One region of the Ruicaihuangia jiafui genome, then DNA from elsewhere that is predicted to be linked to it. Evidence: predicted binding sites of a transcription regulator. Region 1 holds the regulator's gene; each other region holds the start of a gene.
The links. The regulator HrcA, encoded in region 1, represses chaperone genes, less so after heat shock. The targets are predictions, from matches to a motif close to TTNGCACTCGNNNNNNNCGAGTGCNAA.
Positions count from the first base shown of each region.

Region 2: HCT51_RS14270 (Hsp20/alpha crystallin family protein) is a predicted target of HrcA. The motif match lies at 3,323-3,349, and genes of this name have one in related genera.
Region 3: groL (chaperonin GroEL) is a predicted target of HrcA. The motif match lies at 8,784-8,810, and genes of this name have one in related genera.

Region 1 covers NZ_CP061771.1:1,962,844-1,972,859, forward strand. The annotation lists gene HCT51_RS09315 (16S rRNA (uracil(1498)-N(3))-methyltransferase) at 1-603, opposite strand, end outside; gene dnaJ (molecular chaperone DnaJ) at 608-1,711, opposite strand; gene hrcA (heat-inducible transcriptional repressor HrcA) at 1,711-2,739, opposite strand; gene HCT51_RS09330 (DUF4870 domain-containing protein) at 2,944-3,327, shown strand; gene HCT51_RS09335 (DUF4870 domain-containing protein) at 3,351-3,704, shown strand; gene hemW (radical SAM family heme chaperone HemW) at 3,720-4,946, opposite strand; gene HCT51_RS09345 (DUF1990 family protein) at 4,946-5,650, opposite strand; gene lepA (translation elongation factor 4) at 5,653-7,503, opposite strand; gene HCT51_RS09355 (DUF4190 domain-containing protein) at 7,658-7,972, opposite strand; gene HCT51_RS09360 (TIGR01777 family oxidoreductase) at 8,037-8,987, opposite strand; gene HCT51_RS09365 (pyridoxal phosphate-dependent aminotransferase) at 8,984-10,016, opposite strand, start outside.
Region 2 covers NZ_CP061771.1:2,934,787-2,944,802, forward strand. The annotation lists gene nagA (N-acetylglucosamine-6-phosphate deacetylase) at 1-468, shown strand, start outside; gene HCT51_RS14255 (FMN-binding protein) at 529-939, shown strand; gene HCT51_RS14260 (FAD:protein FMN transferase) at 926-1,786, shown strand; gene HCT51_RS14265 (FAD-dependent oxidoreductase) at 1,783-3,285, shown strand; gene HCT51_RS14270 (Hsp20/alpha crystallin family protein) at 3,409-3,846, shown strand; gene HCT51_RS14275 (heavy metal translocating P-type ATPase) at 3,824-5,770, opposite strand; gene HCT51_RS14280 (NADP-dependent isocitrate dehydrogenase) at 5,906-7,120, opposite strand; gene HCT51_RS14285 (GNAT family N-acetyltransferase) at 7,246-7,698, shown strand; gene HCT51_RS14290 (MGMT family protein) at 7,708-8,268, shown strand; gene HCT51_RS14295 (MGMT family protein) at 8,265-8,573, shown strand; gene HCT51_RS14300 (ABC transporter ATP-binding protein) at 9,289-10,016, opposite strand, start outside.
Region 3 covers NZ_CP061771.1:2,873,727-2,883,742, reverse strand. The annotation lists gene HCT51_RS13970 (DsbA family protein) at 75-989, shown strand; tRNA gene HCT51_RS13965 (tRNA-Thr) at 1,033-1,106, shown strand; gene HCT51_RS13960 (DMT family transporter) at 1,131-2,123, shown strand; gene HCT51_RS13955 (nitroreductase family protein) at 2,150-2,692, opposite strand; gene msrB (peptide-methionine (R)-S-oxide reductase MsrB) at 2,692-3,093, opposite strand; gene HCT51_RS13945 (HtaA domain-containing protein) at 3,242-3,988, shown strand; gene HCT51_RS13940 (heme/hemin ABC transporter substrate-binding protein) at 4,001-5,104, opposite strand; gene HCT51_RS13935 (DUF3263 domain-containing protein) at 5,220-5,546, shown strand; gene HCT51_RS13930 (LytR C-terminal domain-containing protein) at 5,551-6,117, shown strand; gene HCT51_RS13925 (cold-shock protein) at 6,369-6,572, shown strand; gene HCT51_RS13920 (DUF3048 domain-containing protein) at 6,646-7,698, shown strand; gene HCT51_RS13915 (GNAT family N-acetyltransferase) at 7,716-8,231, shown strand; gene HCT51_RS13910 (pyridoxamine 5'-phosphate oxidase family protein) at 8,253-8,669, opposite strand; gene groL (chaperonin GroEL) at 8,851-10,016, shown strand, end outside.

The DNA.
Region 1 (10,016 bases):
CCCGCCCTCCGGACCCACCACGAGCAGCAGGTCGCGCTCGTCTGGCCCGCCGCCATCGCGGAACAGCTCGGTGAGCGCGATCTCCCCGGTCGGGTCGAGCACGATCAGCCGCTCGGGTCTGGCGGCGAGCTGCTTGGTGGAGTGCAGCTCGGTCACCTCGGGCAGCCAGGCGCGCATCGACTGTTTGGTCGCCTCCCGCACGATGCTGGCCCACCGCTCCCGGCCCTTGGCCAGCTTCTGACCCTCCCACCGGCTGATCGAGCGCTGCGCGGCCCACGGCAGCACCGCGTCGATGCCGAGTTCGGTGGCGGCCTGCACGGCGAGCTCGTCACGGTCGCCCTTGGCCAGCGCCTGCGCCAGCGCCAGCCGCGGGGTCGGCGGCGCCAGCTCGGTCACCGTCTCGACCCGCAGGGCGAGGCGCGCGGCATCCGCTTCGGTGATTTCGCCGTTGACGACGAGGCCGGTCCCGTTGCCGATCGACAACTGTTCACCGACCCGCATCCGGCTCACCGTGACGGCGTGCTTCGCCTCGGCGCCGGTCAGCTCCACCGTGCCGCCGACGACTGCCGTCTGGAGCGCCTCGTTCAGGTAGAAGTGCGCCACCGGGCTAGATGTTCAGAAACCGGTCGCGCAGCTTGGTGAACAGACCCTGCTGGAAGTGCGCCAACTTCGGCGGCTCCTGCCGGTGCTTCTGCGCGAACTGCCTGATGAGGTCTTCTTCCTTGCGGTTGAGTTTCATCGGCGTGACAACCTGCACACCGATGCGCAGGTCGCCTCGGCCGACACCGCGCAGGTGCGTGATGCCGCGATCCTTGATCGTGATCACTTCGGCGCTTTGCGTGCCTGGCTTGATGTCGATAGCCACGTCACCGTCGAGGGTCTGCAGCGTGGTCGACGTGCCGAGGATCGCGTCTGCCATCGACACCTCGAGGGTGGCGAGCAGGTCGTCGCCGTTGCGGCTGAAGGTGTCATGGTGGCGCACCTTGATTTCGAGGTACAGGTCGCCTCGCGGGCCGCCGGCCTGGCCGACCTCGCCCTGGCCCGGCATCTGCAGCCGAACGCCGGTGTCGACGCCCGCCGGAATGTCGACGGAGATCGTGCGACGGGCGCGCACCCGGCCCTGGCCGGCGCAGCTCGGGCACGGGTTCGGGATGACGGTGCCGTAGCCGCGGCAGGTGCCGCACGGGTTCGACGTCATCACGTTGCCGAGCAGGCTGCGAACCGCGCGCTGGATGGTGCCGGTGCCGTGGCAGATGTCGCAGGTGACGGGCGACGTGCCCGGCGCGCAGCATGAGCCGTTGCAGGTCTCGCAGAGCACCGCGGTGTCCACCTCGATGTCGCGCTTGGTGCCGAACACCACCTCGTCGAGGTCGACCTCGACCCGAAGCAGGGCGTCCTGTCCCCGCTCGCGGCGTGATCGGGGACCGCGACCGCCGCCGGCGCCCGAGCCGAAGAAGGTCTCGAAGATGTCGCCGAACCCGCCGAAGCCGGCTCCGCCGAAGCTCGGTTGCGGGCCGAGGTCGTACTGCTGGCGCTGCTGCGGGTCACTCAGCACGTCGTAGGCGTGCGTGACGAGCTTGAACCGCTCCGAGGCGTCCGGGCTGGGGTTCACGTCGGGGTGTAATTCCCGGGCAAGGCGGCGATAGGCCTTCTTGATCTCGTCGGGGCTTGCGTTGCGATCGACGCCCAAGACGTCGTAATGGTCTGCCACTACCTGGTTTCCTCACCGAGCAGCCGCGAGAGGTAGCGAGCTACCGCCCGTACAGCTGCCATATTGTTTGAATAGTCCATGCGGGTCGGCCCGAGCACGCCGAGACGCGCGAGGCCGGTTTCGGATGACGCGTAGCCGCTGGTCAGCACCGAGGCGTCGGCGAGCCCGAATTCCGCGTTCTCCCGCCCGATGCTCACCGTGACGGTGCTCGGGTCGATTCCCATTTCATGGAAGAGCTTCAGCAAGGTCACCTGTTCTTCGATGGCCTCGAGCACAGGATAAAGGTTGCCGCTGAAGTCTTCCTCTGTGCGCACCAGATTGGCGGTGCCCGCCATCACCAGCCGGTCGTGGCGGTTGGCCGCCACCTGTTCGATCAGGCTGTTCGCCACCTGGGCCACCACGCCGGCGCGCTCCGGCGAGAACCGGTCGGTCAGCGAGCCCAGTAGCCCGGTCGACTCTGCCAGCGACTTACCGACGATCGCACCGTTGATCTTGGCCCGCAGCTCGCCGAGGAACACCTCATCGGGTGCCTCCGCAATGTCGATCACGGCCTGATCGACGCGGCCACGGTCGGTGATCAGCACGCTCATCACCCGGGTTGAGCCGATCGGCACCAGTTCCACGTGCCGGACGCGGGCCGCGGAGAACGACGGGTACTGCACGAGCGCCACCTGGCTAGTCAGCTGGGACAGCAGCCGTACCGCCCGCGACAGCACGTCGTCGAGGTCTGCGGACTGGCCGAGGAAGGTTTCGATGGCGGTGCGCTGGGCGTTGGTGAGCGGCTGGAGGTCGGCCAACTGGTCGACGAAGACCCGGTAGCCCTTGTCTGTGGGAATCCGGCCCGACGACGTATGCGGCGCCGTGATCAGTTCCTCTTCTTCCAGCAGCGCCATGTCGTTGCGAATCGTCGCCGCCGACACCCCAAACGCATGCCGTTCCACGATCGACTTCGAGCCGACCGGTTCGCGCGAGGCGACATAGTCCTGCACGATCACGCGCAGCACTTCAAGACTGCGTTCAGAAGCCATGTCTCACCATCCTTCGCCGCTCACTCCCGTGCCCCTCTGGCACTCCCAATCGGAGACTGCCAATTCTACCGCGAGGAAGCGCGTGGCGGTGATTGCCACGACACAGCCGAGGCGCTAGCTTGTGACTGATCGCCGCCACACCCCCATCCGGGGGCGTTCGGAGCGCACCGAAGCGATTCCCTGCTCAACCGGAAGGCACCCACCATGACTGACCCCAACGCACAGCCGGCACAGCCCGTGGTTCCGCTGACGGAGGCCGAGGACAAGCAGTGGGCGTCGTTCGCGCACCTCGGCGGCATCCTGAGCTTTGTGCCCGCCCTCATCATCTACCTGGTGTTCAAGGATCGCGGCGCGTTCACCCGTCAGGAGGCGAAGGAAGCGCTCAACTTCCAGATCACGCTGGTGCTGGCCTACGTGGCGCTCTGGATCCTCGGCGCCATCCTGCTCTTCTTCGTGATCGGCCTGCTGATCTGGAACGCCACCTGGCTGGTCTGGGTCGCCGGCGTGATCTTCTCCATCCTCGGCTTCGTATCGGCGAAGGATGGCACGGCGTACCGCTACCCGTTCAACATCCGGTTCATCAAGTAGCAGCCGACTGCTTTAATGAGGGCATGTCCAACCCTTATGAATCGCAGCAGCAACTGAGCCCAGCCGATGAAAAGATGTGGGCAACCCTGATCCACATCGGCGGGATCTTCTTCAGCTTCGTGCCGGCCCTGATCGGTTACCTGGTACTCAAGGACCGCGGGCCGTTTGTGCGTGAACACAGCCGCAACGCCCTGAACTTCCAGCTCACCATGCTTCTGGCGAGCTTCATCGGCGGAATCACCAGCGTCATCCTGATCGGATTTCTCATCCTCGGGGCGGTGTTCATCGTCGTCGTGGTGTTCAGCATCCTCGCGGCGGTGGCGGCCAACCGCGGCCAGATGTACGTGTACCCGTTGACGATTCAGTTCGTCAAGTAGGGGCTCGTCACGTGGTCAGTCGCCGAGCAGGCGTCTGACCACGATGTCTGCCAGCAGTCGGCCGCGCAGTGTCGGCACGATGGTCCCGGCGATGGCGGCAGCCGGGTCCACCAGTTCATCGGCGATCAGGCCGGCAACGGCCACTCGGCCGGCGGGGGTGAGTTCGCCGGTGCTCAGGCCGTCTCGGATGCGGGAGCGCAGCAGCACCCGCTCCACCCGCCGCGTTTCCGGGTCGAGCGTTTCGCGTCCGGCGGCCGGTGACTGCCCGCCCAGGATGCGGTCGGCATAGGCAGCCGGATGCTTCACGTTCCACCAGCGCACGCCGCCGACGTGGCTGTGTGCGCCGGGCCCGACGCCCCACCAGTCCGCACCCTGCCAATAGCTCAGGTTGTGCCGCGAACGGTGTTCGGCCGTGCGTGACCAGTTGCTCACCTCGTACCAGTCAAACCCAGCCTCTGCCAGCATCCGGTCGGCAAGCTCGTACATGTCGGCCTGCAGGTCGTCGTCAGGGGCGGCCACCTCGCCGCGTTTGATCTGTCTGGCCAGCTTTGTGCCGTCTTCCACGATCAGCGCGTAGGCGGAGACATGGTCGGGCTGCTGGGCGATGGCGTGTTCCAGCGACCGCTGCCAGTCGTCCAGGCTCTCCCCCGGTGTGCCATAGATCAGGTCCAGGCTGACCTGCAGCCCGGCTTCCCGCGCCCACTGCACCACCAGCGGAACCCGCTCGGGATCGTGGGTGCGCTCGAGGGTTGCCAGCACGTGCGGCACCGCCGACTGCATGCCAAAGGAGACCCGGGTGAACCCGGCGGCCTTCAGCGCCTGCAGGTAGTCCAGGTCGACGGAGTCGGGGTTCGCCTCGGTGGTGACCTCGGCCCCTGGCACCAGCCCCCAGGTGTCGACGACCGCGTGGAACATCTCGATCAGGTCGCTGGCCGGCAGCAGCGTGGGCGTTCCGCCGCCGAAGAACACGGTGGACACCGGGCGGGCCGGTACACCGCTGTGGTCGAGCACGGTCTGCGCCAGGGCGATCTCGGTGACCGCCTGCGCGGCGTAGTCGCTGCGCTTCACCCCGCGCAGCTCGGTGGCGGTGTAGGTATTGAAGTCGCAGTATCCGCAGCGCACCCGGCAGAACGGCACGTGCAGGTACACGCCGAAGTTGCGGGCGTCGGCGCCCTCGGCGACGGAGGCGGGCAGCAGTCCGTCGGGTGGTGCCGGATCGGCGAGAGGGAGGGCGCTGGGCATCAGTCGACGCTCGATGTCAGATCGGTCGGTGTCGCATCGGTCGGGGGCGCCGCGTCCGCTGCCACCACCAGCGCCTTGAGGTAACGCTTCACGTACATCCGCTGCAGCACGACCAGGCCTGGGTACGCAGCCCACCAGTACCAGGTGGACGGCCGCCAGAACAGTCGAATGTCGAGCCAGACTGATCCGTCGTCGGTCTGGTCGATGACGAAGCTCTCTTCGCCGGTGAGCGGATGACCGTCCCGAGTGCCGTAGGCCAACCCGCGGCGGTGCGGCTCCTCGACGAAGAAGACCACCCGCACCGGCGCCTGCCAGCGGATGCCCAGCGCCTTCAGGGTGAGGGTCGCGGTCGTCCCCGGGGTCGCCAGCTGCGCACCGTCGGCGGTGTACTCGATCTCGGCCGTCTCGACCGGGGCGGCCGGAACGACCGGTTTACCCGCCTGGTCGAACCCGACCGGCGTGTACGACGTCTCATCGACGGGCGGCACCTCGTCGACCTGCACCTCGATGCCGCTGTACTTGTGCAGCTGCCAGGTGCGCAGTTGCTCAACAGCCGCCTCGAATCGGGCGTCGCCGTGCCCGATGCGAGTGCGGTAGTGCGCCGCGCGGAAGCCCGTCGGCGGGTAGGTCAGCAGGTCGTCGGCTTGCGTGCCGCCGATCGCGCCGTAGGTGACGTTCGAGGGCTGGTGAGATGCGCGTCGCATGGTTACTTCTTGTCTTTCTTCTCCACATCGCCACTGAGGGCCGCGATGAAGGCCTCCTGCGGCACTTCCACGCGTCCGACCATCTTCATGCGCTTCTTGCCCTCTTTCTGCTTCTCGAGCAGCTTGCGCTTGCGGCTGATGTCACCGCCGTAGCATTTGGCGAGCACGTCCTTGCGGATCGCCCGGATCGACTCGCGGGCGATGATCCGGGCGCCGATGGCGGCCTGGATCGGCACCTCGAACTGCTGGCGCGGGATCAGCTCGCGCAGCCGGCCCGTCATCATCACACCGTAGGCGTATGCCTTGTCGCGGTGCACGATGGCGCTGAACGCGTCGACCTGTTCGCCCTGCAGCAGGATGTCGACCTTCACGAGGTCTGCCTCCTGGTCGCCGTCCGGCTCGTAGTCGAGCGAGGCGTAGCCGGCGGTCTTCGACTTCAGCTGGTCGAAGAAGTCGAACACGATCTCGCCGAGCGGCATCCGGTACTTGATCTCCACCCGGTCTTCGCCGAGGTAGTCCATGCCGAGCAGGGTGCCGCGCCGGCTCTGGCACAGCTCCATGATCGTGCCGACGTAGTCCTTGGGCGCGAGGATCGCCGACCGCACCATCGGCTCGGTGACCGCGTGGATCTTGCCGGTGGGGAACTCCGACGGGTTGGTCACCTCGACGGTCTTCTTGTCTTCGGTGGTGACCTGGTAGATCACGCTGGGCGCGGTGGTGATCAGGTCGAGGTCGAACTCGCGGCTGAGTCGCTCGGTGACGATCTCCAGGTGCAGCAGTCCAAGGAAGCCGCAGCGGAATCCAAAACCGAGGGCGACGGATGTCTCGGGCTCATAGTTGAGCGCGGCGTCCGACAGCTTCAGCTTGTCGAGGGCCTCGCGCAACTCGGGGTAATCGCTGCCGTCGATCGGGTAGAGCCCGGAGAACACCATCGGCAGCGGCTCGGTGTAGCCGGGCAGCGCCTGGGTGGCCGGCTTCATCGCGGTGGTGACGGTGTCGCCCACCTTCGACTGGCGCACGTCCTTCACACCGGTGATCAGGTAGCCCACCTCGCCGACGCTGAGCCCCTTGCTCGGCGTCGGTTCGGGTGAGCTCACGCCGATCTCCAGGATCTCGTGAGTGGCCCTGGTCGACATCATCTGGATGCGCTCCCGCGGGGAGAGCTGGCCGTCGATCATCCGCACATAGGTGACGACGCCGCGATAGGAGTCGTAGACGGAGTCGAAGATCATGGCCCTGGCCGGGGCATCCTTGTTGCCCTGCGGCGCCGGGATCAGCTCGACCACGCGGTCGAGCAGTTCCTCGACGCCTGCACCGGTCTTGCCGCTGACCCTGAGCACGTCGTCGGGGCTGCCGCCGATCAGGCTGGCGAGCTCCTTCGAGTACTTCTCCGGGTCGGCCGCGGGCAGGTCGATCTTGTTCAGCACCGGGATGACGGTGAGGTCGTTCTCGAGAGCCAGGTAGAGGTTCGCGAGGGTCTGCGCCTCGATGCCCTGCGCCGCGTCGACGAGCAGGATCGCACCCTCGCAGGCGGCGAGCGAGCGGGACACCTCGTAGGTGAAGTCCACGTGCCCAGGGGTGTCGATCATGTTCAACGCGAAGGTCTGCGCGCCAGCCTGCCAGGGCATTCGCACGGCCTGGCTCTTGATCGTGATGCCGCGCTCGCGCTCGATGTCCATCCGGTCGAGGTACTGCGCCCGCATCGCCCGGTCATCGACAACCCCGGTCATCTGCAGCATCCGGTCGGCGAGGGTGGACTTGCCGTGGTCGATGTGCGCGATGATGCAAAAGTTGCGGAGGAACGAGGGGTCTGTCGACGCCGGCTCCAGGGCCTTCATAGCTCGTGGACTCACGCGTTCCTCACTGTGCTGCTCGCTGTCTGAATCGTGGGGTCCTGCATGGGCAGGACTTCCGATCAGGCAATTCTCCCATGACCCGGCCTCGGTCGTGCGCCGCGCAGCAGAAAGGGCGCCGCGTGACGCGACGCCCTTGCTGGGAGGTGCTGGGTTAGAGGGCGAACAGGAGGAACGGTCCGAAGAACAGGATCGGCAGGATGACAAGCAGCCAGCCGAATAGCGACACGAAGCCGAGCACGATGCCCCACGTGCCCATGGTGCGACTGGCGGGTTCCCGGGTGCGAGCCAGGAAGCCGAGCACGATGGCGGCGACCGGAATGAAGAAGGTCTGCCCGAACACGAGCGACACGATGCCGAGCACCAGGGCCAGAATGCTCAGCGTCTGGTTCGGCGCCGCGGAGTAGGCGGGATAGCTGTGAGCGTCAGAGGCCGGGGCGCCCACCGGGTTGTTGTCTGTGGTGGTCATGGCTCCACGTTACGAGAGGCGCCGCACGGGTCGATATGGGGGTATCCCCCGAACTGCCCTGCGGTTACCCTGATTTTCCTGCGACGCCTGTTTTTCTGGGGTGCCCTGATCGTCCCGCGACGATCTCCCGCACCGCGTCCTCGAGCGCGGGATGCGCGAACCGGAACCCGGCCTCGGTCAGCCGCGCGGGCTGCACCCAACGGCTCTTCAGCAGCAGCTCGGTCTCGGTGCGCATCAGCCACGCCCCGATTTCGAGCATCCACCGATATGCCGGCAGCCCAAACGACATCCCGAGCACGCGGCGGAGGGTGGCCATCAATTGCCGGTTGGTCACCGCCTCTGGCGCGGACAGGTTGACCGGGCCGCTCAGCTCGTCATGCTGCTGGATGAACCGGATGCCGCGGTAGACGTCATCGATGTGGATCCAGCTGAACCGCTGCCCGCCGTTCGGGGTGGCGCCGCCGATTTGCGGGCCGCCCAGGCCCAGCCGCACCAGCGCCAGCATGGGCGCCAGCGCGGATCCGTCGCCGAGCACGATGGCCAGCCGCATGGCCACCTGCCGGCAGCCTGCACGGTCGTGCGCGAAGAACTCCCGCTCCCAGGCGGTCGCGATGTTGACCGAGAATCCGGTGCCGATCTCGCCGGTGTCCTCCGTCATCGGCCGGTCGTCGGCGTGCCGGTAGATGGTGGCGGTGCTGGCATTCAGCCAGAGCGCGGGCGGCTTGGGCGCGGCCTCGACCGCCCGTCCGAGCTCCCCGGTGGTGAGCACGCGGGAGGCCATGATGCGCTTCTTGTTCTTCAGGGTGTAGCGGCAGTTGACGTTCTTGCCCGCGAGGTTGATCAGCAGGTCGGCACCGTCAACTGCTGCCTCGAGCGCCGCGGTGTCGCCCCAGGTCACGTCGGCGCCGGATCGGCCCACCGTGATGACGGTGTCACCGTCGGCGCGGAAGCGCTCGGCCAGGTACCGTCCGATGAAACCGCTCGCGCCGGCGATCACGACGCGTCCGGCGGTCATGCCGGCAGTCTCCGGATTCCCTCGAGCAGGTCGTTCTCGTTGGAGGCAAGGCAGACGCGGATCCAGCCCTCCCCGGAGCGGCCGAACGCGCTGCCGGGAGCCACCGCCACCCGGTCGACCAGCACGAAGCGCTCCGCCCAGGCCGCGACATCCCCATCGGTGGCATGTCGCATGTCGATCCACAGGTAGAACGCGCCGTGCGGGTCGAGGTACCGGATGCCGCGCTCCTCGAGCAGCGCGGTTGCCGCCCGCAGGTTCTCCGCATAGTGGGCGCGGGCGTCGTCGATGTGGTGCTGCTCGCCGGTGAGAGCCGCGATGGCCGCGTGCTGCGCCGGCGTGTTCACACAGCTGATCGAGGCCTCCTGCATGGTGCGCATCGTGGCGGCCAGGCCCTTCGGCGTCACCAGATAGCCGACGCGGATGCCGGTCATGGCGTAGGTCTTTGACAGCGAGAACACCGAGAACACGCGGTCTTCGGTATCGAGCGCGGCCAGGCTGACGTGCGGTTCACCCCAGGTGAAGTACTCGTACACCTCGTCGCTGATCACCCACAGGTCGTGTCTGCTGGCGAAGGCGAGCAGCTCGCGTAACACCGGCTCGGGGAACACCGTGCCGAGCGGGTTCGACGGCGAATTGACGATGAGCACCCGGGTGCGCTCGGTCACCAGGCGCTCGAGCTCGTCGAGCGAGGCCATGAAGTCGCGGTCGGGAGTGAGCGAGTACGGCACCGGTGTGGCGTCGAGCATCCGCGCGTTCATGGTGAAGATGGTGTAGCCGGGATCTGGGATCAACACCTCGTCGCCGGCCGCCAACAGCAGCTGCATCGCCAGGTGCAGTCCCTGGGTCGCGCCTACGGTGACCCAGACCTGCTCCAGATCGACGGTGATGTTGTTGCGGGAGGCGAGCTTGTCGACGATCACACGGCGCAGCGGCGCGATACCGCCGTTCGGCCCGTAGTCGGTGTCGTCCCGGTGCCAGGCGGCGGTGGCCGCTGCCGCGATGTGCGGGGCGACCGCGACATCCGGTTCC
Region 2 (10,016 bases), 970 kb from region 1:
CCGGGGCCGGTGGTCGCCGCGTTCGAGGACGACCGGGTGATCATCGAGCTGATCCTCGATGGACTGCATGTGCATCCGGATGTCGCGTCCCTGGCGTTCCTGTCGGCGGCGGGCCGGGTGGCCCTGGTCACCGACGCGATGGCCGCCGCCGGCGCTGAAGACGGGCACTACCGGCTGGGATCGCTCAACGTGACGGTTCGCGACGGCCTCGCCGTGCTCTCCGGCACCGACACCATGGCGGGCTCGACCCTCACCCAGGACGCCGCGCTGCGCACCGCCGTCAACCGGGTGGGCGTCGACCCCCGCGCCGCGGTCGAGGCGCTCACCCGCACACCAGCCCGCGCGATCGGGGTCGACGACCGGTTCGGCATCCTCGCCCCCGGCTACGCCGCCGACGCGGTGCTGCTGGATGCGAGCTGGCAGGTGCAGCAGGTCTGGGCGAACGGCGTACTGCTCTCCCCCGCATAGGGTTCTCCAAGGAAGCGCTGTGAAGCTTTACTCACGGAACCCCGTCGGAAGGAACCCTGCATGCGACCCTCGCGTACCCTGATCACCGCTCTCGCCGGAGTCGGCCTCGTCGGCGCCCTCACGGGATGCGCAGCAGACGGCAGCGCGATGGCCGAAGATCCGGCCCCCCAGAACGACTACGCCGACGGCGAGTATTCGGCCACCGGCTCGTACGTGTCACCGAACGGCACCGAGACGATCGATGTGTCGGTGACCCTCGAGGGCGGCGTCGTTGCCGACGTGGCGGTGACCTCGCACCCGACGAACCCGAACACCGAGCAGTTCCAGGGCCGGTTCGTGCAGGGCATCGCCGATCACGTGGTCGGCAAGAACCTCGATGAGCTGTCGGTGACCAAGGTGTCCGGTTCGAGCCTCACCAGTGGCGGCTTCAACGACGCCATCGAGCAGATCAAGGCCGATGCCCGCGGGTAGCCTCAGCTTCGAGGCCATCGGCACCCGGTGGCAGATCGACACCCCCGATCCGCTGCCGCCGGCCGTCATCACCGCGCTGCACGATCGCATCGACCGCTTCGACCGCGACTGGTCCCGGTTCCGCACCGACTCCCTGGTGGCCCGGATGGCCCAGACGCCCGGGCGCTGGCAGTTGCCGGATGACGCCACGCCGCTGCTCGAGCTCTACCGCGATCTGTACGAGGCGACGGATGGCGCGGTGTCGCCGCTGATCGGTCGTTCCCTGGAGACCCTCGGCTACGACCGCGACTACAGCCTCCGCCCGTCGGGGCCGCCGGTGCCCGCCCCGCGCTGGGAAGACGCCATCGCCTGGGACGGCACGCACCTCACTACGGTGCGCCCGGTCAGCGTGGACATCGGCGCCGCCGGGAAGGGCTACCTGGTCGACATCGTCGGGCGGCTGCTCACGGCGGCCGGGATACCCGAACATCTGGTCGACGCGGGCGGCGACATCCGGCACACCGGTTCAGACTCGATTCGCGTCGCGCTCGAGCATCCGCTGGATCCGAGCAAGGCGATCGGCGTGGTGACGCTCAGCGGCCGGGCGATCTGCGCGTCGGCCAGCAACCGGCGTGCCTGGGGCGATGGGCTGCACCACGTGCTGGATGCCACCACCGGGTTGCCGACCCGGCGGGTGATCGCCACCTGGGCCATTGCCGACAGCGCGTTGGTCGCCGACGGCGTGGCCACGGCGTTATTCTTCCGAGACGCCGACCGGTTGCGCTCGTTCGAGTTCGAGCACGTTCGGATGTTCTCTGACGGGCATGTGGAGTGGTCGCAGAACCTGACAGGAGAGGTGTTCGCGTGAACGGTACCGGGCTGGTGGCGTGGCTTGACCGGCAGCTGGGCCGGGTGAGCATGTACGTGCTGATTACCGCGGCGCTCACGGTGCTGGTGCTCGCGGCGATGCTGCTGGCGCTGACCGGCCAGCTCGGCTTCGAGCCCGTCTCGCTGCTCACCAGTGTCGTCGTGTCGCTCGCCGCGACGGTGGCATCCGGCTGGCTGTTCGCCCGGCTGTTCCGCGCCCGCGCGCACCTGCTGTCCTCGGCGATCACCGCCCTGCTGTTGTTCTTCCTGTTCTTCCCGTCCACCTCGCCCGACCAGCTGGGCTCCCTCGCCCTCGCCGGCGTGATCGCCAGCGCCTCGAAGTTCGTGCTGGCCTGGCGTGGACGGCACATCGTGAATCCGGCTGCGATCGGCGCCCTGGTGGTAACGCTGACCGAGCTGAACGCGAGCGTCTGGTGGGTGGCGACGCCGTGGCTGCTGCCGGTGACGGCGATCGGCGCGTTCCTCATTCTGTGGCGTACTCGCAAGGTCACGGTCGGCGTCGTCTTCGTGGTGGTGGCCGTGGCGGTCATCGTCATCCGGTTGGTGGCCTTCGGTCTCGACCCTGTCAGCGCGATCGGCAGCGCGTTCACCTCGTTCCCGGTGGTGTTCCTCGCCGGGTTCATGCTGAGCGAGCCGCTCACCCTGCCGCCGCGCCGCTGGCAGCAACTGCTGGTGGCGGTGGTCACCGCCCTGCTGTTCAGCATTCCGTTCCAGATCGGGTCGATGTATTCCACCCCGGAGCTCGCCCTCGTGATCGGCAACCTGATCGCCTTCGGGTTCGGGCAGCGCCGCGGGCTGCCGCTGGAATACCTCGGCCGCCAGCAGCTCACCCCCACCGCGTGGGAGTTCTCGTTCGCACCCGGTCGGCCCGCGCGGTTCCTGCCCGGGCAGTACGTCGAGCTCACCCTGCCGCACCGTGCCGATCTGCGCGGCTCCCGGCGCCCGTTCAGCATCACCTCGGCGACGCCGGATCGGCTGACCATTGGGGTTCGCTTCTCGCAGCCGTCGAGCAGCTTCAAGCTGGCGCTGCTCGATCTGGTGCCGGGCCAGACGGTGCGGGCCACCTCGATCGGCGGCGACTTCGTACTGCCGCACGACCCGTCGACGAAGCTGCTGCTACTGGCCGGCGGCATCGGCATCACCCCGTTCGTCGGCCAGCTGGCCGGCAGCAGCGGGCGCGACGCGGTGCTGGTCTACTCGGTGTCCTCGCCCGATGAGTTGGCTTTCGCGCCAAGGCTGGCGGCATCCGGTGCCCGCGTGCTGGTGGTCGCGCCCGAGACGTTCCCGGCGCTGCCGGACGGCTGGGAATACCTCGATTCCGGTCATCTCACCGCCGAGCGCTTGCTGGCGGCGGTTCCGGATGCCGCGGAGCGGACCGCCTACGTCTCCGGGTCTCCGAACTTCGTCAACGGCGTGCGTGCCACACTCCGGGCGGCCCGGGTGCAGCGCATCCGCACCGACCTGTTTTCCGGGTACTGAGCGGCCCAAATTTCAGCAAATTCTGAGCTTCTGCGACTTAGCAGTCACCTGACCCGAGTGCTAATATTCGAATTAGTTGAGTCGAAGGGACTCAACTCTGGCGTACAGAAGGAGTTGTGAACAATGGCCATGTACTTTGACCCATTCCGCGACCTGGACCGCGTCACCAGCACGCTGCTCGACCGCAGTCCGCGTGTGATGCCGATGGACCTCTACCGCGAAGGCGACCACTACGTGCTCACCGCTGATCTGCCGGGCATCGACCCGGGCTCGGTTGATGTGGACGTCGATGGCCAGCTGCTGACGATCCGCGCCGAGCGCACCGTCCGCGGCCAGGAGGGCGTCAAGTGGATCACCCGCGAGCGCATGGGCGGATCGTTCCTGCGCCAGCTCACCCTGGGTGACGGCATCGACCGAGATAAGATCAGCGCGCACTACGACAACGGCGTGCTGAGCGTGATGATTCCGGTCAGCGAGAAGGCCAAGCCGCGCAAGATCGAGGTAACGGCACCGAACATGTCCGAACAGCAGAAGGAGATCACGGTCGAGGCTTCCGAGTAGCCGGCCGATCGTTGATCACCGAAACGGCCGAAGCCTGCGGGCTTCGGCCGTTTTGCGTTCCGCGCGGAGCGATCCCACCGAGCACGGTCCGCGACTTGCGGCCCGGCGTCAGCGCCCGCAGCGCGTTCAGGATGGTCACCAGGTCGACGACCTCCTGCAGCGACGCCCCGACAATGGCCGGCAGCAGCCCGAACGCGGCGATCACCATCAGCACCACGCTCAGCGCGATGCCGATCCAGATGCTCTGCAGGGCGATCAATACGGTGCGCTGGCCGATGTCCACCGCCCGCGCCGCCCGCGACAGGTCGTCGAGCAGGATCACCACGTCGGCCGACTCGCTCGCCGCCGTCGACCCCTTCGCCCCCATTGCGATGCCGACATCGGCCACCGCGAGCACCGGCGCATCGTTCACCCCGTCGCCGACCATGATCACCGGCCGCGGCTGGGCGGCCTTCACGATCCGCACCTTGTCTTCGGGTAGGCATTCCGCCTGAACATCGGTGATGCCGATCTCATCGGCGATGTGCTGGGCGGTCGACGCGACATCCCCGGTCAGCATCATGGTCTTGCGCACGCCCTGTGTGGCGAGCGCGGCGAGGGTGGGTCCGGCCTCGGCGCGCAGGATGTCGCGCAGCACGATCGAGCCGGCGTACCGGTCGCCGATTCCGACGTAGACGGCCATCTCGCCGGCGCCGAGCGCGACCCGCGCGAACGGAACGGTGCGGGCGGCGACGAAGGCAGGCTTGCCCACCACCACATCGGTGCCGTCGATGACGGCGTCGACGCCGTTGGTCGCGACTTCGCGGGCGGATGTCGCGGACCTCAGTACCAGCCCGCGTTGCACCGCCGCCTCGGTGAGCGACGCCGCGACCACGTGCGACGAATACTGCTCGGCGGATGCCACCAGGGTGAGCAGTTCGTCGACGTTGTACCCGTTTGCCGGGGTCACCCGCAGCACGGTGGGGGTGCCGTGCGTGAGGGTTCCGGTCTTGTCGAAGGCCACGGTACGGGCGCGCGCCAGCTTCTCGAGCGTTCCGGCGTTCTTCACCACGATGCCGGCCTTCGCCGATCGGCTCATGCCGGCCATGAACGCCACCGGCGCCGCGATCAGCAGCGGGCACGGGGTGGCCACCACTAAGACCTCGGCGAATCGATGAGGGTCACCGGACACCCACCAGGCCACCCCGGCGAGCGCGTATGCCAGCAGGGTGAACGGAAGCGCGTAGCGGTCGGCGAGGCGCACGATCGGCGCCTTGCTCGACGACGCCTCCTGCACGAGCGCGACGATGCGCTGGTACTGGCTGTCTGCGGCGCGGGCGGTGGCGCGAATCCGCACGGCGGAGGGCCCGTTCACCGACCCGCTGAGCAGCAGGTCGCCGCGGTGCCGGTCGACGGGAAGGCTCTCCCCGGTCAGCGACGACTCGTCGACCGTCGCGGCCGCGCTCTCCAGTTGCCCGTCGACCGGCACGATCTCGGCCGGCCGGATGAGCAGCAGATCGCCTGGTTCCACCTCCTCGGCCGGGATGTCCTCGGTCTGGGTGTCGCCAAGCATGCGGTGTGCCTGCTGCGGCACTCGCGACAGCAGCGCGTTCAGCTCGCGTTTGGCGCGGCCGGCGGCGTAATCCTCGAGCGCCTCGCCACCGGAGAGCATCAGCACGATCACCAGGCTGGCCCAGTACTCGCCGACCGCGACCGTGGCCAGGATCGCGGTGACCGCCAGGATGTCGAGCCCGATCTCGCCGCGGGCCAGGGAGCGCAGCATCCGGACGGCCTGCTGGGCGGCGACGGCGAGCGCGAACAGGCTGATCATCCACGGCACGAAGGCCGCGGCATCCGTCATCGACAGCACCAGCCCGACGACGCCCACGACGACGGTCAGTGCCACGATCGGGTAGCGACGCAGCACTGTGCGGGCGGTGGCCATGCTTCATTCTCACGCCTCGGCGCACGCCGGTTCCAGTGAGGCCGGGCTTACGGCCCGGCCGCTGGTCGCCCGCGCCCTGACGGAAACGACGAAGGGCCGGAGCATCCGCTCCAGCCCTTCGTTGCGGTGCGTGGCTTACGCCAGGCGCGCCTTGAGGTTCTCGTCCAGCGTGTTGAGGAACTCTTCGGTGGTCTGGTACGCCTGGTCGGGTCCAACCAGCAGCGCCAGGTCCTTCGTCATCGCGCCGGATTCCACCGTCTTGATGACGACGTCCTCGAGCGTCGACGCGAAGTCGATGAGCTCCTGGTTGCCGTCGAGCTTGCCGCGGTGGTTGAGGCCACGGGTCCACGCGAAGATCGACGCGATCGGGTTCGTCGAGGTGGGCTTGCCCTGCTGGTGCTGACGGTAGTGACGCGTCACCGTGCCGTGAGCCGCCTCGGCCTCAACGACCTTGCCGTCTGGCGTGGCCAGAACGCTGGTCATGAGCCCGAGCGAGCCGAAGCCCTGCGCCACAGTGTCCGACTGCACGTCGCCGTCGTAGTTCTTGCAGGCCCAGACGTAGCCGCCCTCCCACTTCATCGCCGATGCGACCATGTCGTCGATCAGGCGGTGCTCGTAGGTGAGGCCGGCGGCGTCGAACTGCTCCTTGAACTCTGCGTCGAAGATCTCCTGGAAGATGTCCTTGAAGCGACCGTCGTAGGCCTTCAGGATGGTGTTCTTCGTCGACAGGTACACCGGGTAGTTGCGGGTCAGGCCGTAGTTCAGCGAGGCGCGTGCGAAGTCGCGGATCGAGGAATCCAGGTTGTACTGAACCTGCGCGATGCCGTCGCCCGGGGCCTGGTAGACCTCGAACTTCATCGGCTCCGAGCCGTCCTCGGGCGTGAACTCCACCGTGAGCGTGCCCTTGCCCTTGAACGCGAAGTCCGTGGCGCGGTACTGGTCACCGAACGCGTGGCGACCGATGATGATCGGCTTGTTCCAGCCGGGAACCAGGCGCGGAATGTTCGAGATGATGATCGGCTCGCGGAAGATCACGCCGCCGAGAATGTTGCGGATCGTGCCGTTGGGCGACTTCCACATCTTCTTCAGGCCGAACTCCTCGACGCGAGCCTCGTCGGGGGTGATGGTGGCGCACTTGACGCCGACGCCGTGCTTCTGAATCGCGTGAGCGGCATCGATCGTGATCTGGTCGTTCGTCTCATCACGCTTCTGGATGCCGAGGTCGTAGTACTCGAGGTTGATGTCGAGGTACGGGTGAATCAGGCTGTCCTTGATCTTCTGCCAGATGATGCGAGTCATCTCGTCGCCGTCGAGTTCGACGACGGTGCCTTCGACCTTGATCTTTGCCACTGGTGCTTCCTCTCGTTGAGCCGCACCAATCTTACAAGGCTTCGCAAACTATCTCGACGTAGAGATATATTCGGCGTCGCGAATCCGCACTATCCGCTCCCCCGGCCGACGGCTAGCCTGTTGCCATGGGCGAGCTGAGACTGGAAGAACTGTCGGCGAGGACAATCGTGGCGGCCAACAGCCTCACGTTGCGACCGGGCCAGGAGCAGTTTGTCGCGCCTCCGTCGTACGCGATTGCCGACGCCTGGATCGACCCCACCACGTCGTGGCCGCGGGTCGTGCTCGATGGCGACGAGGTCGTGGGCTTCATCCGTGGCAATTTCGATCCGGATGCCGAGCACGATTACTTCCGCAGTTGTGTGTGGCGCGTGCATGTCGCTGCCGAGTCGCAGGGAGCCGGCATCGGCAAGTTCGCGGTGCTCGCGCTGGCCGACGAGGCCAGGAAACGCGGCTTCACACAACTGACCGCGATTTGGGAGCCCGGAGAGTACGGTCCAGAGGAATTCTTTAAGAACGTCGGGTTCCAAGTTATCGGCGAAACGGCGTATGGCGAGAAAATTGGGGCGCTGGCCCTCTAGTCTGGGCTAATGACTGAATCAACAGGCTTCACGATTCGGGTGATCGAAATCACCGTGTCTATCCCGGCCGGGCGAGCACTGAACATTTCCAAGGTCGCCGAGCTCGTCGAAAGCGACCGTAAGGCAGTGAGCGCAGTACTGCGTGAGTACAAGGACTCGGGTGTGCCGTGGTGGCGCATCATCGACGATGAGGGCACCCCGATCTTCGGCAACGAGTTCGGTGCTCGGGCGCTCGAGCAGTACCTCACCGAGGGAACTCCGCTTCGCCCGTCGCCATCAGACCTCGGTTACGCGATCGCGCTCGACACCGCGGCCCCGGACGACGCGGCGGTTGTCGAACTCGAGCAGGCGCTCGCCGACCCCGCAGCAGACGTTCCCGCCGAAGCCGTGTCCGCGTTTGACGTGACCGCGCAGCCGGGCCAGCAGGTTCAGCCGGCCCAGCCGCGTCCCGCTGACGGCAACGAGAACCGCTCCGGCAACCGTGCAGCGGGCAGCAGCCCGTTCGACGAGCTGCTGCGCGGCAACGACGCTGGCAACGACACCGAGGCCACGCCCCACCGTCAGGGATGACCCAGCCGCGCGCCGACTTCGCCACCCAGGTGTTGGAAGTCGTCGACAGCATCCCTTCCGGCCGCGTCATGACCTACGGTGATGTCGCGGCCGTGCTCGGTTCACGGGCGGCCCGTACCGTCGGCCAGGTGATGGCCTATCACGGGCACCAGGTGCCGTGGTGGCGGGTGGTGCGCGCCTCCGGGCACGTCGCCCCCGGGCACGAAGACCGTGCCCTCGAGCACTTCCGAGCCGAGGGCACCCCGATCATGGAGACATCCGCCGGCTACCGGGTGAACCTGCGGATGGCGCGCTACCTGCCGTAGCCCCCGCCTCGCGCCGCCACCCTCGCGCCGCCACCCCGGGCGGCGGTACCTGCGTCGCCCGCACCCACCCCCGCGTCGTGCCGTGGTCTCCGCGCGGCATTGTATTTGAGCCATGTTGTCGCGCTTGAGCCACCGCGCGGTGGCTCAACCACGACAAGCTGGCTCAAGCGCCTCCACCGACACCGTCGGGACGGCTGCTTTCGAGCTCACGGGGCTCGCAAGCTCGCACCACACCACACCACACCGCGCCCGCGCCGCGCGGCCCCACGCCACGTGGGCGCCGCAACCAGCGAAGTTGCTCAGCCGAGGTGGCTCCCGCAACAGGAGATCGCGAGCTCCGAAGGCCACAATCCCACCATCACGGCCTTCCGTCGGCGCTTTTACCTTCCCTGGGGCCGAGCACACGGCGCAGGCGCGAGCCCGAGACGCTGCGGCCGTGCCCACGGCGCACGCCCGAGCCCGAGACCTTGCGGTCGAACTCAGGGCGCAGACCCACGGATCCCCGCGATTGCCCCCGACCGCCGCGCACGAGCACATGCCCAAGGCGCCGCACTGCATCACCGCACCACTGCGCAGGTCGCCGCACCCCTTCGCAGCTCCCCGCACCCGTTATTGCTGGTGCGGCGAGCTTGTTTGTGGTGCGTCGAGCGTGCTTCTGGTGCACCTGCGCCCGCACCCGCACCCGCACCCGCACCCGCGCTCGCTGCCGACCCAGCTACACCAGCGACTCCCGCCACGCCGCATGCAGCTGCGCAAACTTGCCGTCGCCGGCGATCAGCTCCTCTGGCGTGCCGTCCTCGATGATCCGGCCGTGCTCCATCACAAGTACTCGGTCGGCGATAGACACGGTCGACAAGCGGTGCGCGATGATCACCGCCGTGCGATCCGCCAGCAGCGTCTGCAGACCCTCCTGCACCAGCCGTTCGCTCGGGATGTCGAGGGACGCCGTCGCCTCGTCGAGGATCAGCACGCTCGGGTCGGCGAGGAATGCCCGCGCGAAGGAGAGCAACTGCCGCTGCCCGGCCGAGACCCGACCACCGCGCTTGTTCACGTCGGTGTCATACCCGTCGGGCATCGCCTCGATGAACTCATGCGCGCCCACGGCGCGCGCGGCATCCTGAATCTGCTCGAATGTGGCATCCGGCTTGCCGAGCGCGATGTTGTCGGCCACCGATCCGCTGAACAGGTAGGCCTCCTGGGTGACCATCACGATCGCCCGGCGCAGGTCTTTCGGATGCAGCTGGCGCAGGTCCACCCCGTCGAGGCGCACGGCGCCCTCGGTCGGGTCGTAGAACCGCGAGATCAGCTTGGCGAGGGTCGACTTGCCGGCTCCGGTGGTCCCGACCAGCGCGATGGTCTGCCCGGCGGGGATCTCCAGGTCGAACGATGGCAGCACCGGGCGGTCCGCGGTGTAGGCGAAGGCCACGGTGTCGAACGAGACGG
Region 3 (10,016 bases), 910 kb from region 1:
GATTTCGAAGGCCCTTCCCGAAAGAATCGCCGTCCATCGACGTGCGCGGCCGCAGATTTACAAGTGAGGTTTTTGTGACGAGTACCGGTTCTGGCGATGATCGCCTCAACCCGAGCCAGCGAGACATCGCGCGGGAAAAGGCCACCCAGCTTCGGCTCCAGCAGAAGAAAAACGATCGCCGCAACCGGTGGCTGCTGCAGGGCGGCCTCGCGCTCGTGGCGGTGGCGATCATCGTCACGGTCACGCTGATCATCGTGAACTCCGCCCGTCCCGCCGCGCCCGGCCCGCGCAACATGCTGAGCGACGGCATCAAGATCGGGCAGAACTTCGAGGCCGTGACCACCGCCGGGCTCAAGGAAGACCAGTCCCCGCAGCCCGCCAGCGAGAATCCGGCGGATGTCATCGACATCCGCGTCTATGTCGATTATCTGTGCCCGTACTGCGGTGATTTCGAGGCCGAGAACAACAAGCAGATCGCCGCCTGGCTGGCCGAAGGCGCCGCCACGCTCGAGATCCACCCGATCTCACTGCTCGACAGCCAGTCGGCCGCGACCCAGTACTCGACCCGCGCCGCCAATGCCGCCGCCTGCGTGGCGAACTACTCGCCGAACTCCTTCTTCGCCGTGAACGCCGCCCTGTTCGACAAGCAGCCTAAGGAGGGCGAGCCCGGCCTCACCGACGAGCAGCTGATCGACCTTGTCAAAGCCGCGGGAGTTGGCAACAACGCTGCCAAGATCAACACCTGCATCGAAGACGTGCAGTTTGAATCGTGGGTGAAGGATGCCACGGCGCGGGCCTTGAACGGACCTATTCCGAACAGCGACATCGAGTCGGTGAAGGGCACCCCCACCATCCTGGTGAACGGTGTGAAGTACGAGTACAGCTTCCCGTTTGACGCGCAGGAGTTCGCTCAGGTGGTGTCGCAGCAGGTCGGCAGCATGTTCAACAAGATGACCAGCGAGACGCCGGCTCCGGTTCCGGCCGGGTAACGTTCCACTCGTGCCACGCCCGGTAAGCTGGGCTGGTCTATTCGCCTCTTTAGCTCAGTTGGCCAGAGCACCGCTCTTGTAAAGCGGGGGTCGTCGGTTCGAATCCGACAAGGGGCTCTCTCTACGCTGTACCGTGATTCGGTGAGCTCCGCCGGATCGTCCTCGCCGACCACGCCCGCCCGAACGGCACCGCCGAAGCGCGCGCGAGTGGTTGTCGCCGTCGCGCTCGCCGTGGCGTTCGGGGCGATGCTGGCAGTGCAGTCCAAGGTGAACGGCGACCTCGGCCAGGTGCTCGGTGACGGCTACCTGACCGCGCTCATCTCGTTCGGCAGCGGCATGCTGCTGATGGTCGCGGCGCTGCCGGTGTGGGCTCCGGGCCGGCGCGGCCTCACCACGATCTGGCGGGCGATCCGCTCGAACCGGATGCCGTGGTGGTACACGATGGGCGGAGCCGCGGGCGCGGTCTTCGTCGCGTCGCAAAGCCTCACCGCCGCGGTGCTCGGTGTCGCGGTGTTCACGATCGCCGCGGTGAGCGGGCAGGTGCTGAGCGGATTGGGCATCGACCGCAGCGGGCTCGGCAGCATGCCAGCCACCCGGATCACCCTGCCCCGGCTGATCGGCTCGGCGCTGGCGCTCGCCGCCGTGGTGCTGTCGGTTTCGCCACAGTTTCAGGGCGACATCCCGATCTGGATGCTGGTGCTGCCGTTCATCGCCGGACTGGGTCAGGGGTTCCAGCAGGCCCTCAACGGCGAGCTGAACCAGGTCGGCGGATCCGCGTTCACTGCAGGGCTGATCAGTTCCGCGGTGGGAACCATGCTGCTCATCGGTGCGGCCGCGATCAGCGTGTCCGCAAACGGCTGGCCCGACGCGTATCCGACCGAGTGGTGGCTGTACACCGGCGGCGTGATCGGCGTGGTGTTCGTCGCCGGCGCCGCAATTGTCGTGCGGTTCACCGGAGTGCTGCTGCTCGGGCTCGGCATGATCGCCGGGCAGTTGGTGATGTCGCTGCTGCTTGATCTGGTCGTGCCGACGGATGCCGCGGCTCCGGTGCATCCGCTCACCATCGTCGGCGCGATCCTCACCCTGGCGGCCGTGCTCATCGCCGCCGTGCCGAGCAAGTCGCGCAAGCGGTAGCGGCCCAGCCGCGCACCCGGTAGCAGTTAGAGCTCGGAGAGCACTTCCGAGGCGTCGAACGGCCGCCGCGGCGGCAGGATGCGGTCGGTCTTGCCTCCGACGTAGAGCCAGCCGAGCAGGGTCTCGCTCGGCGTGAGTTCGTGCACCCGGCTGACCGGCTCGGTGCGGGTCTGGTGGCCGGTTCGCCACATCACGCCCCACCCGGCGTCATCGAGCAGCGCGCTCAGCACGTGCCCGACACCGGCCGCCACGGCATCCTGCTCCCAGTCGGGAACCTTGATGCTCGGCTTGTGGCACGACACCACAGCGATCAGCAGCGGCGCCCGCAGCGGCTTGGCGGCGAGCTTCTCGGCTGCCGCCCCCTCGAGCCCGGTGGCCTCGACCAGCGCCGCGCCGAGGCGCACCCTGGCGTGACCGCGCAGTTCGATTAGCCGCCACGGCCGCAGGGACGCGTGGTCGGCAACGGATGCCGCGGCCTCCACCAACGGCACCAGTTGGTCGTGTGTGGGGGCCGCGTCTGTCACGGCGGGCCAGGATCGCCGCCGCAGCATCGCGTCGGCGAGACTCACTATTCGGCGGCCTTGAAGTTGAGCGACAGCGAGTTCATGCAGTAGCGGTCGCCGGTCGGCGTGCCGAAGCCGTCGGGGAACACATGTCCCAGGTGGGAACCGCAGGCCGCGCAGCGCACCTCGGTGCGCTGCATGCCGAGGGTGTTGTCCTCGATCAGCTGCACCGCGTCGGGGTTGATCGACTCGTAGAAGCTGGGCCAGCCGCATCCGGAATCGAACTTGGTCCCGCTCTTGAACAGTTCTGCGCCGCATGCCGCACAGGCGTACAGGCCGGCGCGTTCCTCATCGAGCAGCTCGCCGGTCCAGGCGCGTTCGGTCGACGCCTGCCGCAGGATGGCGTACTGCTCGGGGCTGAGCTCCTTGCGCCATTCCTCGTCGGTCTTCGTCACTTTGTAGTTCATGGTCTGACTCCTCTAAGTCTCGTGACATTCAACACGAAACGGCAGCGGATCGTTCCCGCGCACGTCTTTCTACGTCTTTGACGCTGTCCGCGCGCCACGGTTAGGGTTAGCCCACCCTAACAAATCACGCTAACCAGGAGTCGCGTTCGTGATCCACGCACTGTCGAGCGCAATCCTTACCGGTCTGCTGGCCGTCGGCCCAGCACCGGGGTTACTCGGCGCGCCGCCCGCCGTCGCCGACTCGTCAACGCCGGCCGTCGCGTGCGCCATCACCGCCGGCGAGATCGAGTGGGGGTTCAAGGAGTCGTTCCGCTCGTACATCAGTGGAACCATCGCGAACGGCGAATGGACGGTCGCCGACGGGGCGACCTACGAGACTCCCACGTTCCGGTGGAGCGACGGCACCGGCGCGTTCCGCGACGGGCAGGGCACGGTGCGGTTCGACGGTTCCGTCACCTTCAGCGGGCACGGCGACATCCTGAGCACCACGATCTCCAGCCCAACGGTCGAAATCCACGACACCGACACCGCCATTCTGCTGGTGGATGTCTCGGGCACCACCCAGGCGGGCGACCCGGTGGATGCACCGCAGACCGAGTTCGCCGAACTGCGCCTGTCGGAGGGCACCCGCGAGGTCGCCGGCGAGCAGGTCACCCTGAGCGGAGTGCCGGTGACCCTCTTGGAGGACGGCGCCGCCGCGTTCGGCACCTACGACGCGGGCACCGCGATGGACCCGATCACGTTGCGCTATCAGACACCGGCCGGATGCAGCCCGCAGAACGCGGCGGCGTTCCCGTGGCTGCCGTGGCGACTGCTCGTGCTGGTGGCGGCGCTCGCTGCGATCGCGTTCGTCGTGACGCTGCTGCGGCGGCGCGGGGCGCCATCCGCGGTCTGAAGCGCAGCCCCGCTACTGCCCGGGCGCGTAGATGGCGCGGGCCAGCGCGTCGAGCACGTCGGGTAGTCGTGGGCCGAAGCCCAGGATGTCGCTGTCGGCCATGTCCACGAATCGCCGGTTCTGGCCGGCGGTGGTGAGCTCGATCGCCGGCATCTCGGCAACCAGGCTGTCGATGCCGCCGACGCTCTCCAGCCCGGAGCTCATCACCAGGATCAGGTCGGGATTGGCGGCGACCAGGGCCTCGTCGGTCATCGGCTTCATGCCGTCCCAGCCGATCTCGCCCGCGACATCCCGAGCTCCAAGCGCCTCGATCAGCACATCGGCGCCGGACTCCTCGCCGAACAGGTAGTAGACCCCCGCTGTGCCGCGCAGGTAGAGGAACAGCACGCGCAGCTGCTGCTCGGGGTCGCGCGGCGCGATTGCGGCGATCTCGGCTACCTTCTGGTCGATCTGCTGGCGCACGCGCTCGGCCAGCAGCTCGCCGGCCTCCGTCGCACCGAGCGCCGCCGCCACCTGACGGGCGAGCTCGGCGACGCCGTCGATGCTGGCTTCCCGGTCGACGAACACGACGGTGACCCCGGCGTCGCGCAACTGCAGCACGACGTCGATCGGGCCGATGCTGCCGTCGGTGATCACGAGGTCGGGCCGCAGCTTCAGCACCGCCTCGGCGTTGATGGTGTGCGCGCTCGAGGTGACGACCGGCATGTCGGCAACCGCCGAAAACGCGGTGGAGATGTCACGGCCGACCAGCCGGTCGGCGAACCCGAGCCCGGCGATGGTGGCCCCGATCGACCCGGCGATGTCCAGGCCGATCACGCGCTCGGCGCTGGTCACGGTGATCTCGATGTCGCCGCCCAAGTCGTGGGAGGTGACCGTCACCGGCAGGGCCTGCTCCGGGGCCTCGAGCACCGGGCTGATGTCGGACTGCTGCAGCACCGCGGTCGATCCGCCCTGGTAGCTATGCGGATCCTCCAGCGTGTCGAGTTCGGCGAGCGGCGCGGTAGACACCGGGGTGACCGATTGGGCCGCCGAGCCTGCGGTGGCCCCGGTGCATCCGGTGAGCATGGCGAGCGTTATCGCGGCCGCCGTGGCGGACAGCAGGAAACGGGCGCGCATCGGTACTCGGCTTTCGGGTGGGGATACCACCAGCGTAATGCGACAGGCCCTCGGCATGCGGGGTGCGCTCAGCCGCGCCATCCTAGGATCAGTCGTGATTGTGAAGGGACCGAGAGTGAGCGCAGAGCCTGAGCCGGCCGGGCAGACGGCGAACGACCTGTCGCCGCGTGACGCGCGCATCCTCGAGTTCGAACGCGACTGGTGGCGGCATCCCGGTGCCAAAGAAGCGGCCATCCGCGAAGAATTCGGGCTCTCGGCCGCCCGGTACTATCAAGTGCTGAACACCCTCATCGACTCGCCAGCGGCGGTGAAGCACGATCCGATGCTCGTCAAACGACTGCACCGGGTGAGGGACGCCAGAACGCGATCGAGAGCGGCTCGAGTATTCGACGCCGCATCCCTTGAACCGCGCACGGCGCGATACCCCGACTCCACTCTTTAGGACCATGGCGAGACTTCCCACAGATCAGTTCGACGAACTGCCAGATGACCTCTACCGCGTCGGCGCGCACCGCGCCGCGCCTCGCAAGGGACGCGGCTGGATCGTTGTCGTCTGGGCGGCGCTCGCCTGTGTGCTGTTGACCGCCGCCGGACTGTTCGGGCTGTCTCAGCTCGGTGGCTCGGTGTCGCTGCCCGGGCTGTCGGCCCAGGAGGCGCCGGACGAGGCCCCCGCCGCCGAGGGCGAGGCGCAGGCGGACCCGGTCACCGACCCGTCGACGATCGACGCCTCGACGATCAGCATCACGGTACTCAACGGAACGGCGACGTCGGGGCTCGCCAACGACGTCGGCGACCAGCTTGAGGAGGCTGGTTGGCCAATCGGCTCGCGAACCAACACGGCGGAGAGCAACGTCGAGAAGACCACCGTGTATTACGGCGCCGCCGAGAACGAGGGCATTGCGCGTGGCCTTGCTCAGGCCCTGGGCGCGACCGAGGTCAGCCTCTCCGATGCGTTCCCCGGAGCGCCCATCACCATCGTGCTCGGAAGCGACTACACGCCTCCGACATCCTGATGGAATCGGTTCCGGGTTGATGCGGTTGTTGCGTTCGCCGATAAATCAGGTAATTACCGGTAGATCGGCCCAATAACCCTCTACTTTTGCCGCGGTTCCCGCTACGATCTGGGATTGGTCGCCCATCTAGCCCGGTGATGGTAATGCTTTCCCGCAGCGTCGTGATCTGGCAAGGTGAACGCAGTTTTCTGCGCGCAACCCGGCGGAGCTCACTCGTGCTCACGCTGCCAGGACACAGCAGGGAGTAACACATGGCGAATGGGACCGTGAAGTGGTTCAACGCTGAAAAGGGCTACGGTTTCATCACCGTCGATGACGGGGGACAGGACGTGTTCGTCCACTACTCCGCCATCGACATGAATGGGTACAAAGTTCTTGAAGAGGGCCAGCAGGTTGTTTTCGAGGTGGGCACCGGTAACAAGGGTCCGCAGGCGGAAGCCGTTCGACTGGCCTGATCAGCCATTCGATTCCTGAGGCACGCCTCGCTAACGCCGTCCGGATGTCTCGGACGGCGTTAGTCTTTCCCTCGTGCGTGCATGGGGGAATTCACAACGTCATCGGACGATCGCGGTCATTGGCCTCGGCGTCCTCCTGCTGACCGGCTGCTCGGCCACCGAGCCACCGAAGGCGAAGCCGTCGGCCTCGGCCGGCCCGGTCTGGGACTCCAGCTATGAGGCTCCGGCGCCGACGGTGATCGCGCCGCTCACCGGCGAGACGGTGCAGAGCGACGCGCTGGATCACCCGTCGATCGCCGCGAAGATCGACAACCACCCGCTGGCTCGCGCGCAGTTCGGGCTGAACGAGACCGACATCGTGTTCGAAGAACTCGTCGAGGGCGGGATGACGCGATACGTCGGCGTCTGGCACTCGACCGTGCCCGAGATCCTCGGCCCGGTGCGCTCCATCCGCCCGATGGACCCCGACATCATCTCGCCGCTCGGCGGCATCGTGGCGTACTCCGGCGGACAGCCGGGGTTCGTCAACATGATGCAAAGCGCGCCCGTCTACAACGCCATCCACGGTCAGGCCGACACCGCCACCACCTTCTTCCGTTCCCCGGCCAAGCGGGCCCCGCACAATGTGCACGTGAAGGCGCGCGAGGTGGTCGCCCAGCATGACGACCTCAAGGCCCCGCAGCAGCACTTCGCGTTCTCTCTCGACATCCCCTCGTCCACCGCGGCGAAGGACGGCACCCCCACCGCCCGGGTCAACCTCACCTTCGGCTCGCTCGGCACGCCGTCGTGGGCCTGGGATGCCGCGACCGGCGCGTGGGGACGGTTCATGACCGGCGGAGCGACCGACACCGACAACACCGGTGCACAGTTGACCGCCACCAACCTGGTCGTACTGCGCGTGCCCGTGACGGTGAGCGCCGACATCCCCAAGACGGAGCTGATCGGCAGCGGCGAGGCGTGGGTGTCCACCGGGGGAGCCACCGTGCATGCCACCTGGCGCAAGGACTCGCAGACCGACACGATCAAGCTGGTCGACGACAACGGCGTGACCGTGCGGCTCGCGCCGGGCAACTCCTGGGTCGAGCTGGTGCCCACCCAGGGGTCAGTCGCGTTCGTCGCCCCGTAACCCCGAAAGCTGAGACGGTGATTACGACCCTGGCTCTTCCCATCGCGCTCAGAATTACGACGGGGGAGTGCACCCTGCGCCGCGCACGGGACGGCGACCTCGGCGCGCTCATGATTCTCCTTTCCGACGATCCGATCAGCGCTACGAGAGGCGACACCGCTGACGAGTCCGCAACTGCGGCCTATCAGGCGGCCCTCAGCGAACTGATCGAAGACCGTTCCAACGAGATCCTCGTCGTGGTCGTGGATGAGGTCGACGAACCCGTGGCTACCATGCAGCTCACCCGCATTCCGGGTATGGCTCGGCGCGGCTCCACTCGTCTCCTGATTGAGGCGGTGCGCGTAGCGAGCAGTCACAGATCTAGCGGCATCGGATCAGCGATGATGCGCTGGGCCACCGAGACAGCAGCGCCAACGACCGGTGCATCGCTCGTGCAGCTCACCTCTGATGAGGCGCGGGAGGATGCCCACCGCTTCTACGAGCGGCTGGGTTTCGTGGGGTCGCACCGCGGTTTCAAGTTCCGAGTGGAATGAGCCGAGGATCGCCACGTCGGCTCAGCCGGTCGGCATGAAGCCGGAGGACATCAGAAAGCGGTCGATCTCGATCCGCAGAGCGACCCGGGAAGGATTTGGCCGAGGTTCGCGATAGCGTGCGGAGTAGCAGGTCACGGCGCGAGCGACTGAGACCTCGTCGGTGACGACTCGGGCTGTGCCCTCGATCGTCGACCAGTGCCGCCCGCTCACTTGGGATGCGGCGACCCTGTCGTCGGCGGCTACGTGCTGGACCTTGCGCGAGTGTTCGTTGGTGATCACCCAGGCGCACCGTTCCTCTAGGTCCAGAGCGACACCGACCGGGACGAGGTGCGGCCTGCCGTCGGCGCGAAGCGAGGCGAGAGTGCACAGGTGCCGCTCAGTCCAGAAGTTCAGGAGGAGCGAGGGGAAGTGCGCCCAATCGGGTCTCCACGCAGTCACCCGTACATTGTCGCAGGCGGGCGGAGAGGAACAAGTCGAGTGAGAAGTGTCAGCGTTACTCGCACGCAGCGACATCCGTCTTGCACTCGACACCCTAGAGTGCTAAAACTGACATTGGCACTCCTCGCGTTTGAGTGCTAATTACTTGCGTTAGAAACGTCCGGGAGAACGAGAAAAACACATGGCAAAGATCATTGCTTTTGATGAAGAGGCCCGTCGCGGCCTGGAGCGCGGCCTCAACATTCTGGCCGACGCCGTAAAGGTCACGCTTGGCCCGCGCGGCCGTAACGTCGTGCTCGAGAAGAAGTGGGGCGCCCCCACCATCACGAACGACGGTGTGTCGATCGCCAAGGAGATCGAACTCGACGACCCGTACGAGAAGATCGGTGCCGAGCTGGTCAAGGAGGTCGCCAAGAAGACTGACGACGTCGCCGGCGATGGAACGACCACCTCTGTGGTGCTCGCCCAGGCTCTGGTTCGCGAAGGCCTGCGCAACGTCGCAGCCGGCGCCGACCCGATCAGCCTCAAGCGCGGCATCGAGAAGGCTGTTGCAGCGGTCACCGCTGAGCTGCTCTCGGGCGCCAAGGAAATCGAGACCAAGGAAGAGATCGCCGCAACCGCGTCCATCTCGGCCGGTGACTCGGCAATCGGCGAGCTCATCGCAGAGGCGATTGACAAGGTCGGCAAGGAAGGTGTTGTCACCGTTGAGGAGTCGAACACCTTCGGCACCGAGCTCGAGCTGACCGAGGGCATGCGCTTCGACAAGGGTTACCTGTCGGCATACTTCGTCACCGACCCCGAGCGTCAGGAAGCGGTCTTCGAAGACCCCTACGTCCTGATCGTCAACGGCAAGATCTCGAACATCAAGGACCTGCTGCCGATCGTCGACAAGGTGATCCAGAGCGGCAAGCAGCTGCTCATCATCGCCGAGGACGTCGACGGCGAAGCCCTTGCCACCCTCGTGGTGAACAAGATCCGTGGCATCTTCAAGTCGGTTGCCGTCAAGGCTCCGGGCTTCGGTGACCGTCGCAAGGCTCAGCTGCAGGACATCGCCATCCTCACCGGTGGTCAGGTCATCAGCGAAGAGGTCGGACTCAAGCTTGAGAACGCCACCCTCGACCTGCTCGGCCGCGCCCGCAAGGTCGTCATCACCAAGGACGAGACCACGATCGTTGAGGGCGCTGGCGACAGCGAGGCAATCGCCGGCCGTGTCAAGCAGATCCGTGCCGAGATCGAGAACACCGACAGCGACTACGACCGCGAGAAGCTGCAGGAGCGCCTGGCGAAGCTCGCCGGTGGCGTTGCCGTCATCAAGGCCGGCGCCGCAACCGAGGTTGAGCTCAAGGA